Regions from separate parts of the Alteromonas sp. OM2203 genome, predicted to be linked through region 2. Evidence: riboswitches for the same ligand, from Rfam matches in the RefSeq annotation. Region 2 holds a riboswitch; the other holds the start of a gene.

Region 1 (9,943 bases), 1.1 Mb from region 2:
CACAATTGGCGTAAGTGTGCTAATTAGAACGATTTTATCTGGGGGTAATTTAGGCCCCGCCGCTACCATAAGGCCGAATCCGAGACCCGTTGCCACTGGCCCAATGTACGCCAGTAGCAACCAATCCCTTATATCGTAAGCCCCAAAATTAGGTGTTGGTTCAACTATCAGTGCAATAGCAAGCATGGCGAAACCTGCGATGGTAAACTGCCAGAATACCGCCTCAATAACGCTACCTTTCCATTTATGAAAAGACACTCTTCGAATAGCAACTGCCCACAATGCAGACGCTAACAACATCCCAAAGAGCGGCAGCCAAGCGCCTGGTTCTCCCGAAGCAAATAAAATCATTGCGCAGCCAATAGTAGAAATACCGGTAAGGATTAATCGTTTAGAAGGCGGGCGTTGCCGATACCATAGGGTGTCAATAAGCAGCATCCAAAGCGGTGTGGTGTAAATAAGAATACTCGCCGTGCCCGCGGGTATAAACTGCAGTGAGACAGTAATAAGCCCCATTGATAGGATAAACTGGAAAAACGCTACAACAAAAACCACCGAGCGATCTTTGCGATTTAATACTGGTAAACGTTTCTTGGTGATAAGTACAAACAGCGCGAGTACGGGAAGGCTTAACAAGAAGCGCAAGCACACCATCCATACAGGCCCGACAATCTCAAGCCCTAATTTCATGCCTGGCCAGTTAAGTCCTAAACACAACACCGCAACCAAAAGCATTTTAATGCCTTTTGATTGCTCTTTTTCCGCCACCGATGATGAAGACATGCGTTTTAAAAAATCCAATTACACGAACTGCGTTAAGAGAAGTTTCTACCGCCCGGTAAGCTGAATGTAGGCGGAGAATTTTGAGGGCGCAAATATAAGTGAATTAGCAAGGGATTAAAACCTTCCTGACCGTGCAAACACGCCAATTTATCGACCAAATGGTCAACTTTTTAAAACCTTGTGGAAACTTTGCTATACGGGTGGTTAATCACTGATAAACACTATGACTTACAGGTACAATGCAACAGACAGCAGCTTCCGCTCCCCTTTTTCTATTTTGCTAACGCTGTGCATGTATTTATCTGGCCGAAAAAAGTAAATGCGGTTAAAGAGGTTAAAGATGACTTTCTCTGCCCAAAACTGACCGCCGCGCTTCGGCTTTTTAAGCACCACATTAAACTTAAAGTAACGCCCGCTGCCCATAGGGTCATTATGCTCTAACACGCTATGACCCTCTTTGTAGGTAATTACATTTATAGCAAATCGTTTTGATGAGATTAAAGCCTTGTTGAGCACTTTAGCCATGCTATTTCTACCTTGCTTGATGGTAACGTGTTCTAATTTAAACACGCGCGTATGGTCTGGAAGCGTATGCTGAGTTCAGAAAGTGCTTTGATATACGCGAAACGTATATGCCTAGGAATACAAACACTAGGCCAAGGTGGGGTTTGTCCACTTCATGATTTTAGCGTTTTCTTTTTGTGCGCTGTTTCCATTACTCTTGTCATGCCCGTCATTATCACTTTTTACTGTGTAATAGTTTTTGCGGGTTTCTATATGCTCAAACCCCGAGTTCTCGTAAAGCGCAATAGCAGTATGGTTACTTTCACGCACTTCTAGCCACATTTCACGCATTGCATTTTTCACTGATGTCTCAATGACAAAATCAACTAAAGCGCGACCTACACCCTTGCCTCTTGCGCGACTGTCTACCGCAATATCCATCAGCGTAGCTTCATCAACGACTTCAAGCATAATGGCATAGCCAACAATCTTGTCATTATCAAAGGCGAACACCCCGTAATAGGGTTTGGTGAAACAGTCCGCGAAGGTACTTAGTTTCCAAGGCGACACGTGTGCCTCTTGATGGATAGCATGGGCAAGTTCAATGTGCTCGTTAAAGCCTTGCGGCGGTACGATTGTTAACTTCATCGAGGCCACTACTGGCCGTTAGCGGAGTGGTTTAATTTGCGTGCTGCGCTGATAAGCTGCGCCCACAGCTCCCGTTTTTGCACAGTTGTGAGTTTAAGCGGTGTGGCTGGTAATATAATGGCCGTTGCGTTTACCGATAGCGTACGGCCAATCGTTATGGTGCTAGCCCACTGTGACGGTATACCCAACTGAACACAGGCTAGCTGTAAGTCCTTCAGCCATTGCTGTGATTTTGCTTTCTGTTCTGCACTTAACGGAATACCTTCTGGCGATGCAGGCCCTTTTGCGCCAATAGACTTTGTTAAAGACTCTTGCGAGGTAACCGCATTGTCGAAAGACGGCGAAATGTTGTGTGACTGTGAAGCACCTGTTTCGGTTTGCCCTACTTTCCCTTCATTGTGCGACGCGCCAGATGTGGAAAGTTTTACTGCCCCGCCGTTTTTAGGCTTAGCCTTATCTTTCGCGCTACTGCCAACATTTGCCCGCAACTGAGCAAGACGTGATTGCTTTTCTTCTTGAGATATTGGCGTTGAAGGCGGCTTATTGGTTTGAGCGTTTTGGCTGAAGGGTAATTGTGTCGATGAACTACTAGCAGTTCCGACGTTGCGTTGTACTGCATTAGTATTGTTTTGTTTCGCTTGGTCTTCCTGCTTTAGCTCAGTGTAGGCTTCTTTGGTGATCCAAACCGGGATCCCCATTTCCTGTAAAACCGCCTGCTGATATGAAGTAAGAGACATTGCGCAAAAACACCTAACGTGGATAGTTCATCGTATTTGTTTAGTTTACTAAAGTTGCAGGCTTGGTTGAATAACTATCGCGTTCTTTTGCTCGGATTGCACCTGCTGTTTAATGCTTAAGCGCTAATTCACAAGCGTTAATTCATAAGGGTTATTCGCGAATTTATAATGCCTAGCCCTTGGTATAAGAGGAAATAAAACAGCTGCAGCAAATTAAGCACTAGCAACAGAAACCAATAAAATCTAAGAAGAATTTAATAAAGAAACGATTTAGGATTTGAACGTAAACGTTCACAGGAAGAGAAAGTGGCAGGGGTGGAGGGACTCGAACCCCCAACCATCGGTTTTGGAGACCGCTGTTCTACCAATTCGAACTACACCCCTAGCGCGCTGTGCATTATACGGATGACATTAAAAAGGTAAAGCCTTTTTATCATCACATACAACTGCATGCTTAATTAACATGCAATGCGCTGTTTTTTCAATCGAATAGTGCTGAGTTTAAGTGATGCGCAACTTTTCATTCAGCCCTCTACCCAAGTTTGAAAAAGGCAATACATAGGGTTTATTAGATAGAAGTCTCCCCTGCTTTCCCTATACATGTTTCGTTGCATTGAGCGCTGCAAACCACAAATCATTCGTGATAGCGACAATCTCGGTATGCAGTTCAAATTTCTCGAGCGCCTTATGTTCATCTATATTCATGATGGCGGCGTAATGCTGCATCAACTCATCACTTTCTTTATTATCGAGTTTATTGATAAGGCAGCAGCTAGCTAAATCGAAGTAGCGATTGCCCATTGCTGCATATTCCCAATCAATAATTGTTACAGTGTTGTCTGCACTTATTAACAGGTGATTAATCAGCAAATCGTTATGGCACAACACATAGTCATCATCGTCTTCTTCGCTCTTTATTGCTTTTTTACGAAACGCCTGCGCCTTTAAATAAAGCTCGCTGCTTATATCGAGCTGTGCAGCATCACTGTAATGGAGCCATCTTGCGGCTAAATTTAATGGCCTAGCGGTTACAGGTAGTGAATGAATACGCGCGAGAGCCTTTGCCAAAGTATATAAAGGAAGTCTATGCGAAGAAAACGTTGCACTTTCACTGTGGCTTTGCCACCGTTCAACCCAGATGGTTTCATCATCGCTTAACCATATGGGCTGTGGCGCTACACCCAATCCGTAAAGCTGTTGCTGCAAAGCAAACTGATGCTGACGTTCCACACCGCTAAAATCATCATCGCCCATCCATTTAACGGCTAAATCGACAGGGGTATCTTCAAGCTTCTGATTATTATTACTTCGATGATTGCCGTTCCTTGAAAGTAATGGGTTAGTCACCGGGTCTTGAACGCGATAAACACGATTTACCGCACCAGCTGGATGTATAGAAATTTTAGCACTGTCGCTAAGGTTAAGCGCCTTTTGCAGCGTGGCGATGATATCCAACTTGTTCACCTTGTTTCTTATATTGCACCAGCCACTGATAATAGCCAAATACCGCAAAGCCCACGTAACCCAAAAATAGGCAAGCTGACAATGCATAACCCACTTGCAGGTATAAATACGCAGAAGCTAAATTGATGAAGAACCAATAAACCCAGTTTTGCAGAATTTTATGTGCCACCATAAATGTGGTTATTACGCTAAGTAAATTAATGCCTGCATCTAATAGTAGGTACTCACTATTAAACTGTGAGCCTGCTACTTCAGACAAAACCCATGCGAGCAGTAACATGCTAGGTACAATGAGAAAATGTACCCAAATCGGCCAGTGACGTACCGGCTTAATATCGCCGTTTTCCGCCCCTTTCGACCACTGATAATAACCGTATCCCGCCATTATCATGTAAAAGAAATTAAGCGCAGACTGAAATGGCAAAGTCACCTGCCAAAATAGCCAAGTGTAAATCGCCGTACTTACAAAAGCACATAGCCAACACCAGCTATTTTGTTTTGCAGCTAACAGTACGTAGGCAATAGCAAGGACAACCGCTACCCACTCTAATAGTGAAGTAGCGGCAATTTGTGAGGTAAACTCAGAAAATAAGTTAGCCATTAAGACGATTTTCTGGATTGCATGGCATCGAAGTTAAGAAACTTGGCCACGAAAATAGCCTGCCCCACTTCTTCATGGGTTCTTTGCATTTCTTCACTAAGTACATTCATTACCACACCATAGTCACCGGTAACCTGCGTGCTGGTTGAACTTGTTGAAACCGTGATCTCACTGTAGCTATTTAACCTATCTATGAAATCTTGAATAGGCGGAATATATTCGTTTACCAGTGGGTACAACGACAACTCAACCATAACTTGCATGCTCGTTTCCTTTTATTTTAAAACGCGTATTTAACAGTGATACCGAACTGACGACCATTACCTATTTGGTAATATGGCTCTTCAAAGGCATATTCATCGCGAGGGTCGTTACTAAAACCACCGAAACCTCGAGTGTAGTACTCGCGGTCAAATGCATTTTGGATCCACAGCGAGGTTTGCCAATCACCGTGTAACACTACGATTTCAGAGTTAACCAGTGTTGTGCTTGGTGCGGTTACATCATGGCCGTCAGAAAAACGGTATTCGCTTTTATAGTCTACGTCTACGCGCCAAAGCACGTCATCTGTAAGTGCGTACTCACTATAAAGGTTTGCCGTCCATTTAGGTGATTGAGCCTGTCGTTGCTCTGATACTTCAGTGCCGTCTGCAAGCGTATACCCTTCAAAGGTAGCGCTTAGGTAACCAACACTTGCATCAAGCTGCCATGCATCACTAGCAATCCAGCTAAGCTCCAGCTCGGCTCCTTTGTTTGTTCCTAAATCAGCATTATCAATAATATCTACGAACCCTGCCGTACCGTCATCACGAGTGATTACGTCAAAATCGCTCACCTGAGTATCTTTTCTATCCATATAGAAAATTGCAGCACGAGCAACAAGGTCAGGCGTTAATAGCGGGCCTTTTACGCCTACTTCATAGTTCCAATTGTACTCTTCGCCGAAGAATCTCTGGTCGTCATTCACGCGGCTGTCGGGGTTAAAGCCTGCACCTTTGTAGCCGCGCGAGATACTGCCGTAATAGAAGTGCTCGCCTTGTGTATACTGAAGCGCTACTTTTCCGCCGACCATGGTGGTATCAAAAGCACGTGTAAGCTGATTATTATCAGCGTAATCAAAATCGTAGTTTTCTACTCTCAAACCCGCTACAAGTGCTAGGTTATCATTCAAACGGCTTTCTGTTTGTGCATAGATAGCAGTGGTTGTTGGTGTATATTCACTGGCAAAGTCACTGTCTAAATACGTGTACTGACGCAGCAACTTTTCTTCTGTGTTTTTATAGAATACACCTAAGGTCCAGTCGGTCATACCATCGAAAAGCGCGGCACTGTCAGACGAGACAAAACGCAACTCACCTGTTTGGGTTTCGACATCGCGGTAGTACGCGTCAAAAGAGGTGTAACCCCACGGATGAAAACCGGTGAATGTCCAATCTTCATCATATCCATAAGCGATGTTATGAGAAGCATGAGTAGCAATAAGAATGAGATCGCCCGCGGCCGTACTCGTTGTTGAGCGCGCACTTACTGCGTGAGTTTGATGTTCGTCAAAACCTGGCTCGTCAGACAGTGTTTTGTTGTCGTTATCAAGCGAGAACGCATCGTAGCCGTTGTCAATGTCGTACCAGCGATAAGTAAGCGCGAGTGTGGTTCTCTCGTCGACGCTGCCTTCTACAGCGAAGCGCAATGCGGTTTCATCGATATTATTTGTATCGCTTCTACCTAAAAACGTGTTTTCTACAAAACCATCGCTACGGTCATGAACCAGCGCAACGCGGTATCCCCAATCAGAATTAATATCGTCGCCAGTGGCACCTTCAATACGGTAGCTATCTTTGTTACCAATGCGAGCCTCAACGTAGTCTGGCCCATCGCTGCCTACATTGTTACTGGAAAGTTTAACTGCCCCTGCCAGTGCGCCAGTACCATACAGCGTGGCCTGAGGCCCGCGATAGACTTCTAGCTGATTGGTATCAAAAATAAGGCCCGCTGCGGCAAGACCAGAAAAATCGAATTCATCGACAATAAAGCTCACAGAAGGATTGATTGGTTCGGCAAATTGGCTACGCTCTCCAATACCGCGAATTTGCACAAAGCGGCCACGAGACGCGCCAGCAGCAAAATTAACGTTTGGAATACTGTTTAACACACTGTCGATATGGCTAGGCTGCCTACTGCGAAGACGCGTTTGGTCTAAAATAGTCGCACTGGCGCTTAACTGATCCAGTGTGGTTTGACGAAAATCGCCAGTAACAACGACGCGTTCAATATCGGTTGGCGCGCTATTTGGACTTTTACTTACATTGGTATCTTGCGCATAGGCTGCAACAGAACTCGCAAGTAATGAAAGCGTGAAAAGTGTTTTATACATGGGATCTCTTGTTCTTATTTAAGAAAAAAGATCCGGGTCTAACGGCAGGTGATAAGGCTATATTGTGAACCATCCCTACGCCGGTATTATCCGGATCAGGTTTAAGGGTTCCCACACATGTGGATCTCAGACCGAAAACGGACACCCCTTGGTATTGCGTTAAAGTACTCTGTAAGGAGGCTTTAACAACTGCGACGGAGTCTACCAGTTCGATACGCGCCGTCAAGAAGATAAGACATTAAGCTAACGTCAGAATTTTTATATGATATAAGGCATTAGAAGCGTGCAGTTAGTCCGCGTCGATATTCATGTTTAGGCGACGGACTTCATCGTCAGTCTGAGCCTTTAACCCTTCCAGCGTTTTGCCATGTGCCGTTGGTTGACGCGTATCTGGGTCAACTTTTACAAAAACGATATCGTCTGCAAAACAAATAGTTTTCTTGGTGGCTTTGTTACGAACCAAGCAGCTTACAGTAATAGACGTTCGGCCCACAGCCTTAGTTTCTAGGCCAAATTCTACGATATCCCCCTGCATAGCGGGTGATTCAAAGCTTATTTCACCAATATGCTTTGTTACCAAGCAGTTGGTTTCTAACTGACAAATTGCCCAAATGGCAGCTTCTTCGTCTATCCATTCTAACGCGCGCCCACCGAACAAAGAATTGGCATAATTAAGATCGTTTGGCATTACTAGACGCCGAGAAAGAAAGCGCATTCGAATTCCTCATAATAAATCGCTACTATAGCGTCAGATTATACCGAAAAAACTGATTCATGGCGCTAATTCAATTACGCGAATGGCTTCTAGCCCCCTATCGCAAAGACAGCTGCAAAAACGGCTCACAGGCTACTCCCCTGCTTCACCGAAGAATGCTGGTTATTTCAGGAGGTAATGACTTTTGTGAAGCTGCGATATCTAGCCTTAGAAGCTCAACAAATGAGCTGTCATCGTTAAGTATTTCGAACCTCACTGGCAACGCATTAAAAGGAAAGATGCGAAAACAAGTGCTTGGCGTCGAATGTGACATTGCCTTATTGGATTGCCGCGATTCCTTTAAGCCAGGTGATATTATGGCTGTGGCGGGCATTGTTAAACGTAGTGGCTGCTTAATACTCATTTGCCCAGAATTTAACGCATGGGTCGACAATATAGCGGTGCCTTTCTTATCAGAAGGGTTTACGCTTAACCACAGTCGATATCTTTCTCGCTTCATTGAGAACTTGCGTAAAAACCCATACATGGGTTTTCATACTGAAACGGAGACTGTTCTTCCCAATGTTTCCATTTACAGCGTAGAACAAGGATCAATTTACAACGAACACGCAAATACCCGTTTTCGCTCTGTTGAGCAAGAGCACGCCTACTATCAGTTGCATCAAGCATACATGCGTAATCATCTTTATGCGCTTATCACAGCACCAAGAGGTAGAGGTAAATCATCCCTTTTAGGCCTATTTATCGATAGCCTTGTAAAAGAAGGTAAGCACATTTTACTTACCAGCGAACGTTCTGAAAACGTAACAAATGTTTTATCTCGCTTTGCAGAATCTGAAGAAGCAGACAACCTGAACGTAAAATTGTATACGTCGCAAGTGGCAAGTATGGAAACACAACGAGCGGAACAGCAAACTGCGCCAAAAGGTTTGGTTAAGTGGGTCCCGCCCGATAGTGAGTTGCTTTTTGGCAAAGAAGACACGAAATATGACCTCGTTATAGTAGATGAGGCTGCGTCCATGCCACTTCCCGTTATTCACCGAATAATGGCGTATAACCCACAGTGGGTGTTAAGCACCACACTTTTAGGCTATGAAGGCTCAGGAAGGGGTTTTATTCATAAACTCATTCCCAATTTACCAAACGAGACTTTACATCTAACGCTAACAACACCTTTACGTTGGTTTGAAAACGATCCTGTTGAGGCCTTTCTTAATAACACCTGCCTGTTTGAAAATGATTGCATGAACGATGCTGGTTGGAACGTAAACTCAGAAAGTAGCATACAAAATAGCATAGCCTTTCTTACATCACTCAATACCTCTGAGCTAATAACGGCGTGCGAATTTGATATTTGCTCTTTTGAGAATGTAGACGAAAACATACTGCGGCAAATCATGTCTTTGCTTTCACTTGCTCACTACCAGACCACCCCTGACGATTTTATGCGCCTGATGGATAGTCCAGATGTTCTGGTCGTGACTTTTAAAGTTAAAGACCTAGTACTTGCTACAGCAATAATTAACATAGAAGGCGGAGACTGCCTAAGCGATGTTGCTCTTGGTATAGCAGAGGGTAAGCGACGCCCCAAAGGTCATTTAGGAGCGCAACGATTAACACTCCTATCTGCCGACTTTAATGCTGCAACACAGAGCTATTGGCGAATAAACCGCATTGCTGTTCACCCAAAGCTTCAAGATAAAGGTGTTGGCAGCCTACTAATCAAAAAAATAGTGAAACAAGCCCGTAAGCGCACTATTGATGCAATATTAACGTCTTACGGAACGACAAATAAACTTGATGGATTTTGGTCTAATAATGACTTCTACATCGTTGATTATGGTCGAAAGCCTAATAAAGCCAGTGGTGAAACCAGCGCTTTGGCTGTGTTACCTATAAACAATTATACCAATGAACTGGTTGAAAAAGTCGTAGCCCTCAAAGCGAGTTTCATTAGTGCACTTAGTCTGCACGAGCTACCCATTTCTGTTCTTGAAATCTATATAAGTAAGCTAAACCACTTTACACAGGGAACGCGAACGCTTGATGATACTTGGCCTATATTGAATAAATTAGCGAGCGAGGCAAAGCTCTGCCCTAAAGCAACAAATGACAGGCAC
Region 2 (9,943 bases):
AAATGTTCGCAACAGAGGCAAACTCAGCGTGTTCTTGCTGTTCTTGAGCTTGAAGATCCGCTTGTTCTAGCGTAGCAGCAGTCACTAAACCTTCTTCAATTTCGCGAAGTGCTGTCACAGTTGGCTTATCGTTTTGAACGTCAACCATAGGATCTTTTCCTCCAGTGGCAATTTGACGTGCACGGCGTGCAGCAACAAGCACTAGGTCAAAGCGGTTACCAATTTTATCTACGGCATCTTCTACAGTTACGCGAGCCATGTATTTCTCCGGAAATTAGGTTGAGCAATTTATTCAAAAAACGGCCGCGTAGTATACACAAACACACTGCGCGATCCTAGTGTTTTGTTTGAAATTGAAGCAGTCAGATCTAGGCGGCGTATTGCTGATCTTAAGGCCTTCAAGCAAACGCCATACACGATATGGTAAACCTACGCGTTACCCAGTAGTTCGTCTAATAGCACTTGATGTCGCATTTGCTGTTTCATTGTGCGAAGGCGTCGTGCTGTAACGATAGACTCTAAGTCATTTAACGCGGTAGCAAAATCGTCGTTAATAATTACACTATCGAACTCGTTAAAATGCGACATTTCAGCCACCGCTTGTGCCATACGGCCCGCGATGACCTCTTCAGAATCTTGCCCGCGACTATTTAAACGCTGCTCTAGCACCTCTAATGATGGAGGTAAGATAAATATCCCGCAAGTATCTGGCATAAGTGCTTTAACTTGGCGTGCGCCCTGCCAATCGATATCTAGAAACACATCTATTCCGCGGTGCAACGTCTGCTCGATAGTCACGCGAGATGTGCCGTAGTAGTTACCGAAGACTTCCGCATACTCGAAGAATACGCCTTGCTCAATAAGCGCTTCAAACTGCTCACGACTGACAAAGTGATAGTGGACGCCATCAACTTCACCTGGACGAGGTTGACGCGTGGTATGAGACACAGACACCTGCATAGGCGCGCTTTCATTGCCTTCGTACTTTTCCATTAGTGCCTTTATAAGGCTTGATTTTCCTGCTCCAGACGGAGCTGCAAGAATGAATAAGTTGCCAAGTAGTGAAGCCATAGGATATTAAAATTTATCAAAATGTGGTGATTTCAGGTGGCAATGATAGCATATTAAGCCATTGCGCCGTAACTCTGATTATTCAGTTTATCCATCAATGGAAGATGTATACCTTCGTTTAAATCGAAGTACGGTAGTAGCAAAATAACTAAAAATAATAAGTTTTTACATGGTTGGGTCAGAATCATAACTCTGCCGCCACCATTCGTAGAAACATAGAGATTGCCTGTGAGAAAGGAAAACCATTGGTGATAAAGCAACAAACTTAACTAGGAAATAAAGAATGACTCAGCAACTTCTGCCGTGCGTTGAGATTAATCCATCTGCTGCGCCCGATGCCTGTGTTATCTGGCTTCATGGCCTTGGCGATTCAGGTCACGGTTTTGCTCCTATCGTGCCAGAACTTAAACTTCCCGAATCTTTGTCCGTTAAGTTTCTTTTTCCCCATGCCCCAGAACGCCCTATCACTATTAACAACGGTATGCGTATGCGAGCTTGGTACGATATTAAGTCATTAGACTTCGAAAGCCGCGCAGATTTAGAAGGTGTTAAAGCATCAGCAGAGCAAGTTGAACAGCTCATAAAAGCGCAGATTGAAAGCGGCATACCATCAGAACGCATCATACTTGCTGGGTTTTCACAAGGGGGAGTTATCGCGCTTCATTTGGCGCCTAGGTTTGCACACAAACTTGCCGGTGTACTTGCGCTCTCTACTTATATGTGTGAGCCGTCATTGTTAAGTAATGAAGCAAAAGATATCAATCGCGACACACCGATTATGATGGCTCACGGCGAACAAGATGAAGTAGTGCCTGTGTTCATGGGAAATGCAGCGTTTAAAACGCTAAGCGAATGCGGATTTAATGCCACGTGGCAAACCTATACCATGCAACACAATGTGTGCATGCAAGAACTTAACGATATTAGCGCGTGGCTTCAAACCCGTTTGAAATAGGGCTACTCGACAACGCGGTTTCTACCTCCGTTTTTAGCTTTGTAGAGGTTGTCGTCTGCCTGCTTTAAGCATGCATGCAAGCTGGTGTCAGTGAGTGCGGTCGCTACACCAAAGCTTGCTGTAATAGGGTGATTGATGTCACCCTCTACAAAGGGGTTGGCCTCAATCGCTTTTCTCATTTTTTCAGCTAACTTTACGGCTTGACTAAGTGATGCATGGGGAAAGAGCACTAAAAACTCTTCGCCGCCTGTTCTTGCAACAACGTCGGTCGCTCTAACGGTTTCTTTCATCAAGCTGGCAAGGTGAATCAACACCTCGTCGCCTATATCGTGACCGTAGGTGTCATTAATCTTTTTAAAGTAATCGATATCAACCACTACAGCGCTCAACGGAAAGTATGCTGCTGGGTCTTGCATCGCCTTTTCAAAAAACACTGCTTCAAGAAAACGCCTGTTGGGTAATTTTGTTAGCGGATCGGTGTTCGCCTGACGCATTCTTTCAAAATTCTCACGTAGCATTTCTTTACGGCTTTGATGCCAAAAATTTTCGCCTATAAATGCCACGCAAATGAAACAGAATGTTGCAATCAGAAAGCGTGAAACATGCTCGTCGGGATAGACTGCCAGAATATGGTTTTGGTTATAAAGCATGAAAATGGCTATCCCCACCGTAATCGCTACGTAGGCCAAGGCAGGTTTAAATTGCACCACGACAATCTGAACGAAAAGCAAAGGGAAGATAAAATAGAGGCCCGTATTATTAAGCCCGCCCGTGTAAATTAAGCCGTTTATCGTAAACATCACCACAAGCCCGGCAATGTAGTAAAAGATATCTGCGCGCGGAAATATGTGAGAAAGCATGACATTCGCGTACACAAACGCAGCAGACCCCGCTAGCATGCCCACTAAAAGTGGGTTATCCGTACCCACGTTGAGCCACGCCATGAAGGCCATAATTGTGCCGCCTACATAGGAAATGAAGTATAAGGTTGCTCTTCTGCGTTTCCTTTCTGCTTGATCTTGCTGGGCGCCTTTAAGAAGCTGCCTCAGCGATGCATTATCCATAAAAGAATGCTCTCCATAATTGCTCAAATACTTCGTGACAGTTCCTAGCATAGACTGTTTACTTACTAATAACAAAGAAGAAAACTACTGCTATTTTCAAACATTAATTCAGAAAATGCGTATACTACGAGTATCTCGTATGACGTTCAGTGATACGTCGCTTTAGTTCATCTTTTTTACTAGTTTGGAATAATCATGAGTCACCTCAACACCACCCGCACCGTTCGAATTGCTACTAGAAAAAGTGCGCTAGCACTTTGGCAAGCAGAGTATGTGAAGGCTAAATTGTTGGAGCATTATCCCTCAATGACTGTTGAGCTTGTTCCCATGAGTACGCAGGGCGACAAAATATTAGATACGCCTTTGGCAAAAATTGGCGGTAAAGGCTTGTTTATAAAAGAGCTTGAAATTGCCATGCTTGAAGGTCGCGCTGATATTGCCGTGCATTCAATGAAAGATGTACCTGTAGCGTTTCCAGATGGATTTGGTTTGCATGCCATATGCGAGCGTGAAAACCCGTTCGATGCCTTCGTATCCAATCATCACGACAGTCTAGACGCCCTGCCCCAAGGTGCGGTGGTTGGCACATCAAGCCTTCGCAGACAGTGTCAAATTCGCAAACACCGTCCTGACCTTGTCATTAAAGACCTGCGCGGCAATGTAAATACTCGTTTAGCAAAACTGGATGCTGGTGAGTATGACGCCATCATATTGGCCTCAGCTGGTCTTATACGCCTTGAAATGGAATCTCGAATTCGCATGCCGTTACCGGCGGATATTTCATTACCCGCAGTGGGGCAAGGTGCAGTAGGGATCGAATGCCGCAACGATGACGAAGAGCTAATCGCTTTACTTCAAGCCTTAAACCACGTCGACACTAATACCCGAGTTACGGCAGAACGCGCCATGAACGAGCGACTAGAAGGCGGATGTCAAGTACCGATTGGTAGCTTTGCTACACTTGATGGTGACGTGCTAACGCTAACCGGCATGGTAGGTAAACCAGACGGCACTGAGCTTCTTTTTGCCTCAGCGACAGCGTCTAGAAAAAACGCCAAGGACATAGGTGTTGAAGTTGCTGAAGCCCTTCTAGAACAAGGTGCAGGAGAAATTCTTAAGGCGCTTTACAACTAAAGCGCTTTTTACTCACATTGGGAAGCTATGTTTAATTTGCCCATGCGCTGTTTTATTTCGCGCGGTATGGCGAAAACCAAAAAGGATGAAGCTTCGTTTACATGCTACTGTTTACTCGCCCCTTACCGAAATTAAAAGCCAGTGCGATAGCTTTTGAAAAAGCTGGCTTAGATGCCGTGGGCATAGCCACCTCAGATATTACGCCGGTTTCTTCAGAAAGTAGCGCTGCCGCTGAATTTCTGCGGAATAACCCCGTTAATGTGGTAGTAGTGACCAGCGTATACGCAGTTAAATCTGCAGTAACAGGCCTTAATAAAGCGTTTGATAACCCACCGCTCATTGTGGCAGTGGGCGATGCGACATTGCGTAAACTACAATCTGAGCTAGACGTATTTCCGCTAGATAAAATTGTTACGCCTGACGTTCATACATCGGAAGGTATATTGGCAATGCATCAACTCAATGAGGCAAACTGTCAACAGGTCGTTATTATTAAAGGCGAAGGTGGGCGAAGTGCAATTGCCGACGGATTAAACGAACGAGGAATTCTAGTAAATTGCTTTAACGTTTATAAGAGAGAGCTACTTAGCCGTCCAATTTACACAAAACGGTGGAAAATGAGCGACGTTAGCGGCATTATCGCTACAAGCGAAGCAATGGCACTACAGCTGATAGCACACTATGGTGACGCATTATTCGACTTTCCATGGTTAACAGTAAGTAGTCGTATTGCCAACACCCTGACTGTTAAAGGTATTAAAAAGGTTGGCGTTTGTCAGCGAGCCACCGATCAGGCGCTCATCGCCTGGGTAAAGGATAACTGGGAGTATTAAATGGCCAATAATAACGAAAATAGCCCACAAGTAGAGGAACGCGTAAACGTGGATGCTGAAAAAGAAGTAATTGAGTCTTCTGCCACACAGAGCGAATCGACAAAGTCTGGCGCTAAGCAAAAGAAATCATCAGGCAATGGCCTATTATGGTTCGTTGTAATCATCCTATTTTTAATTGTGTTGGGCATGGCTGGCGCTGGTTATTGGTATTATATGCAGCAGCAATCGGCAAGCGCTGACTCTGCCACTACCCAGCAAAGTAACGCGACTAAATTGAACGCCATTGAACGTGAGCGCGCAGACATTTTAGCGACGCTACAAGACGTAGCGCGAACAAACCAAACCTTACAAAGCACTGTGGACGAACTGAAAACGCAGAACGAACAACTCTCTCTGCAAGCTGAGTCTACACTGCAGCAACTTAACAATATGGAAGGTCGCCGCCCCGCAGACTGGTTAATAGCCGAAGCCGACTATTTAGTGCGTATGGCAGGCAGAAAGCTGTGGCTGGAAAACGACGTACGCACCGCCATTTTACTTCTTGTTAATGCAGATAAGCGCTTAAAGTCTTTAGCAGACCCTTCGGTACTGCCTGTTCGCGCAAGCCTAGCGGAAGACATTCAAACACTGCAGCAGCTTAACCCTGTCTCTCAGAGTTCGGTCGCCCTTGCGCTTACCGGCATGATGGCACAAATTGACAAGCTTCCCCTTGATACCTTTGAAAAACCAGAGGACGCGAGCGCCGAAGACACCACCTTGTCGGAATCTGCTGACGATTGGCAAGACAACCTTGCTAAAGTATGGCGCTCTTTGGTTAATGATTTCTTAACCGTTAAAACCATTGAGGGCCCTATTGAGCCAGTACTTTCTTTAGAAGCGCAATTTTTAGCGAAAGAGCAGCTTCGACTGCAGCTCATGCACGCACAAACTGCCGCGCTTCAAGGCGATGCAGGCTTATATAATCAATCACTGCAATATGCCCAAACGCTAATTATCGAAAAATACGATACAGAAAAAAGCCAAGTGACCGGCTTTGTAGAAGCGCTACAAAATCTTATTGCCACTGACATTTCCCGTCCTATTCCTACTGAGCTGGCCTCGCAAAAGCCTTTAGAGCGTTTGCTAGATAGCCGTGTTAAACAGGTATTTGGACAAGGAGCAAGCGCACTATGAAATGGTTAGCTATTGCCCTTGCGGTATTAGCCGCATTCGTTGTTGCACTCATTGTTGGACCAATGCTACTTGGCGATAAAGGTTACGTGCTTATTTCTCTTGGCAGTACTGCCATTGAAATGACGGTAATCAGCTTTTGTATTTTGGTGATTGGTGCCGTTATCGCTTGGTATGTACTATCGAAACTTATTGTGTGGGCGTTAAGCCTGATAACGGGCTCTCACAAGTGGTTTGGTACACTGGGTGAGCGCAAGCGCAAACGCGCTTTTTATGATGGCCTTCACGCTATGGCGTCTGGTGATTTCGACAGCGCTCAAAAGTCGTTAAGCAAAACTACAAACGGAGATTTTGAAGGCGTTAACTATTTAGCATCAGCTCAAATTGCTCTTGCTAATAATGACCTGTCTAAGGCCCGTTATTTCTTAGTACAGGCCTCTGATTTCCCCAACGCAAGAGTAGCCGCTACAGTCATGCACGCCCGTGTCGATATGGCCGAAGAGAAATACGACGCGGCCCTTGAAAAGCTTGATGAACTTGAAGAAAAAGAGCGCGAGAACAAGCAAGTTGTTCAGCTTAAAGCGCGTATTCTTGCCAAGCTGGGTAAGTGGCAAGTATTGCAAGACAATCTTTCTGCCTGGCGCAAGGCGCTACCTAAAGACGATTACACAGCGTGGAGCCAGCGTATTGCCAAAGGTAAATTTGCAGAAATTGCCAGTAAGCAAGGTGCTGTTGAGCTTAAATCATATTGGGATACGCTGCCGCGCAAACTGCGTCACGACGATGCATATCGCGCTGCGTATGTTCAGCAGTTACTTGACCAAGGCATGCATGCAGACGCGCAGCAACTGTTGGTTGAATGGCAAAAACGTGGCCCGAATAGCACCTTGTTCCCGCTGTTCACGCAGCTTAATATTCCTGATGCATCGCCGTCATTACGTTTGTTAGAAAGCTGGATTAAACAAGACGACCAAAATGTTGAACTGTACTCAACACTAGGCCAAGTTGCGTTTAACTCAGGCGACGATGTGTTGGCTGAAAAAGCCTTGCTTAAAGCGACAAAAATGAAATCGCGCAAAGAAGACTTGCTGTTGCTTTCTGCTATCAGTGAGCGCCAACAAGATACAGCTACAGCCCTTCAGCTTTATAAAGAGGGTCAGCAGTTAGCTGGTTAGATGACGTTTCATTTAACTTAGCTGGTAGTACTTGTATTATGTGTAAAATTGAAGATATAGTAAAAAGGAACAGTAAATTCGTGCTCCAAACTTGCGTTTAAAAACGCTCAGTTTTAGTGAGCAGACCTTGTTTTAAGCGCGAATAAAATAAATTACTTGTCGGAGTGCTTCACTGGTAATCCAGTAAGCTGAGACCGCGAAAGTGGGATCCGTAGAACCTGATCAGGCTAATACCTGCGAAGGGAACAAGAAAATGCAATGCACACAGTGCCTACAACACTGTTGCTCGTTTGTGTAATAAAGTGAGTGATGAAAAAGTTAGGATAGGTTAAGCGTAGAAAGCGAACGCAGACAGCGGCGCAAGCATCTAGGCTAAAGCAACGATAACGCTCATCACACAATTGTTATTACCCTCGAGTTGAAAGCTGGGTTTAAAACCTTAACCCTCGCACATTGTATTCTCCTTCACTCCTGACAAGCATTTTTAAACCTAAACTCAAAAGGCCAAAATGCTATGTCGAACAGACGCGAACAGCGCCAACAGGCGCAACAATTCATCAACGAGCTAGCAGGCGAAGCTTACCCCAATTCCACACGCCATTACGAAAATGGAAGCCGAGATGACATCCGCGTTGCCATGCGCCTTATTCATCAGCACGACAGCTTAGTCGGTGGCACCGAAGACAACCCTATTTTAACACCAAACCCGCCGATTCCCGTGTACGACACTTCCGGCCCCTACGGCGACCCCGACGAAAACATTGATGTTCACAAAGGCTTAGCGCCTTTGCGCAAAGCGTGGATTGAAGAGCGTGGCGATACCCATGCTCTTGATGGTGTTTCATCACATTTTGCTAAAGCGCGTGAAAACGACATTTTTACCGAAGATTTTCGCTTTATACGCAACCGCAAACCGTTAAAAGCGAAAGCGGGCAAAAACGTAACGCAACTGCACTACGCCAGAAAGGGCATTATTACCCCTGAAATGGAATACATTGCCATTCGCGAAAATATGGGTCGCCAAGCAATTAAAGATGCAGAACTTACGCAGCAACACAAAGGCGAACACTTTGGCGCAAATTTACCCGAGACTATAACCTCCGAATTTGTGCGTCAGGAAGTGGCTGCAGGGCGCGCCATTATTCCGTGCAATATTAATCATCCTGAGCTAGAGCCAATGATTATTGGCCGCAACTTCTTGGTGAAAATTAACGCCAACATTGGTAACTCAGCGGTGACCTCTTCCATTGAAGAAGAGGTAGAAAAGCTGGTGTGGTCGACCCGCTGGGGCGCCGACACAATAATGGATTTATCCACCGGCAGAAACATTCACGAAACCCGCGAGTGGCTTCTGCGAAATAGTCCGGTTCCACTTGGCACCGTGCCCATTTATCAGGCCCTTGAGAAAGTAAACGGCGTTGCCGAAGACCTCACATGGGAGATGTTTAAAGACACGCTTATCGAGCAGGCCGAGCAAGGGGTGGATTATTTCACCATTCATGCTGGTGTACTGCTTGAGTACGTGCACCTTACGGCAAAACGAGTTACCGGAATTGTATCTCGCGGCGGGTCAATTATGGCGAAATGGTGCTTAAGTCACCACCAGCAAAGCTTTTTATACGAGCACTTTCGCGATATCTGTGAAATTTGCGCCAAGTACGATGTGGCATTATCGTTAGGAGATGGCCTGCGCCCGGGCAGCGTTGCCGATGCTAACGACGACGCACAGTTCTCTGAGTTACGAACCCTTGGAGAACTGACAAAAATTGCGTGGGAATACGATGTTCAGGTAATGATTGAAGGCCCCGGGCATGTGCCAATGCACATGATTAAAGAGAACATGGAAGAGCAATTAAAGCACTGCCATGAAGCGCCTTTCTATACCCTTGGCCCCTTAACTACGGATATCGCACCGGGCTACGACCACTTCACATCCGGCATTGGTGCCGCCATGATTGGTTGGTTCGGCTGCGCTATGCTCTGCTATGTAACACCTAAAGAGCACTTAGGTCTTCCCAATAAAGAAGATGTAAAACAAGGCCTAATCACCTACAAAATCGCCGCTCATGCCGCTGATTTGGCCAAAGGTCACCCAGGTGCACAAATTCGCGACAACGCCATGTCGAAAGCGCGCTTTGAATTTAGATGGGAAGATCAATTCAACTTAGCCTTAGACCCGCATACGGCTCGTGCCTATCACGATGAAACCCTTCCTCAGGCTTCCGGCAAGGTTGCTCACTTTTGTTCAATGTGCGGTCCTAAGTTCTGCAGCATGAAAATTTCCCAAGAGGTACGGGATGTCGCTAAGCAGGCGGAACATCATGCGCATGAAGAAGAAAAGGAAAAAGGCATGAAAGACATGGCAAACGCGTTCAATGAATCTGGCGCTGAACTCTATCATACCGCCGACAGCAAGGTTGAATTGCCATGACAGACAACGCTTTGCAGCAAACGGCGGTTAAACAGCCAGTTGTATGGTGTATAGGCGGCATAGACTCTAGTGGCGGCGCGGGTATAACCCGCGACGCCATTACCCTTGCC

Evidence for each region. Region 2 has a riboswitch for thiamine pyrophosphate ahead of thiC (phosphomethylpyrimidine synthase ThiC). Riboswitches for the same ligand answer to the same signal wherever they lie in the genome.
Region 1: another riboswitch for thiamine pyrophosphate. It lies ahead of ACM0P2_RS05680 (TonB-dependent receptor); the one in region 2 lies ahead of thiC (phosphomethylpyrimidine synthase ThiC).

Annotation. Positions count from the first base shown of each region.
Region 1 is NZ_CP183209.1:1,271,914-1,281,856, reverse strand. It holds gene ACM0P2_RS05720 (DMT family transporter) at 1-783, opposite strand, end outside; gene ACM0P2_RS05715 (2OG-Fe(II) oxygenase) at 1,012-1,308, opposite strand; gene rimI (ribosomal protein S18-alanine N-acetyltransferase) at 1,435-1,935, opposite strand; gene ACM0P2_RS05705 (alanine acetyltransferase) at 1,944-2,672, opposite strand; tRNA gene ACM0P2_RS05700 (tRNA-Trp) at 2,980-3,056, opposite strand; gene ACM0P2_RS05695 (phosphotransferase) at 3,267-4,127, opposite strand; gene pnuC (nicotinamide riboside transporter PnuC) at 4,093-4,737, opposite strand; gene ACM0P2_RS05685 (YkoF family thiamine/hydroxymethylpyrimidine-binding protein) at 4,737-5,000, opposite strand; gene ACM0P2_RS05680 (TonB-dependent receptor) at 5,018-7,108, opposite strand; TPP riboswitch at 7,164-7,267, opposite strand; gene ACM0P2_RS05675 (acyl-CoA thioesterase) at 7,398-7,823, opposite strand; gene ACM0P2_RS05670 (GNAT family N-acetyltransferase) at 7,883-9,943, shown strand, end outside.
Region 2 is NZ_CP183209.1:158,733-168,675, reverse strand. It holds gene rpoZ (DNA-directed RNA polymerase subunit omega) at 1-259, opposite strand, end outside; gene gmk (guanylate kinase) at 430-1,071, opposite strand; gene ACM0P2_RS00755 (alpha/beta hydrolase) at 1,355-2,026, shown strand; gene ACM0P2_RS00750 (GGDEF domain-containing protein) at 2,029-3,090, opposite strand; gene hemC (hydroxymethylbilane synthase) at 3,286-4,224, shown strand; gene ACM0P2_RS00740 (uroporphyrinogen-III synthase) at 4,326-5,057, shown strand; gene ACM0P2_RS00735 (uroporphyrinogen-III C-methyltransferase) at 5,058-6,230, shown strand; gene ACM0P2_RS00730 (heme biosynthesis HemY N-terminal domain-containing protein) at 6,227-7,402, shown strand; TPP riboswitch at 7,553-7,664, shown strand; gene thiC (phosphomethylpyrimidine synthase ThiC) at 7,917-9,833, shown strand; gene thiE (thiamine phosphate synthase) at 9,830-9,943, shown strand, end outside.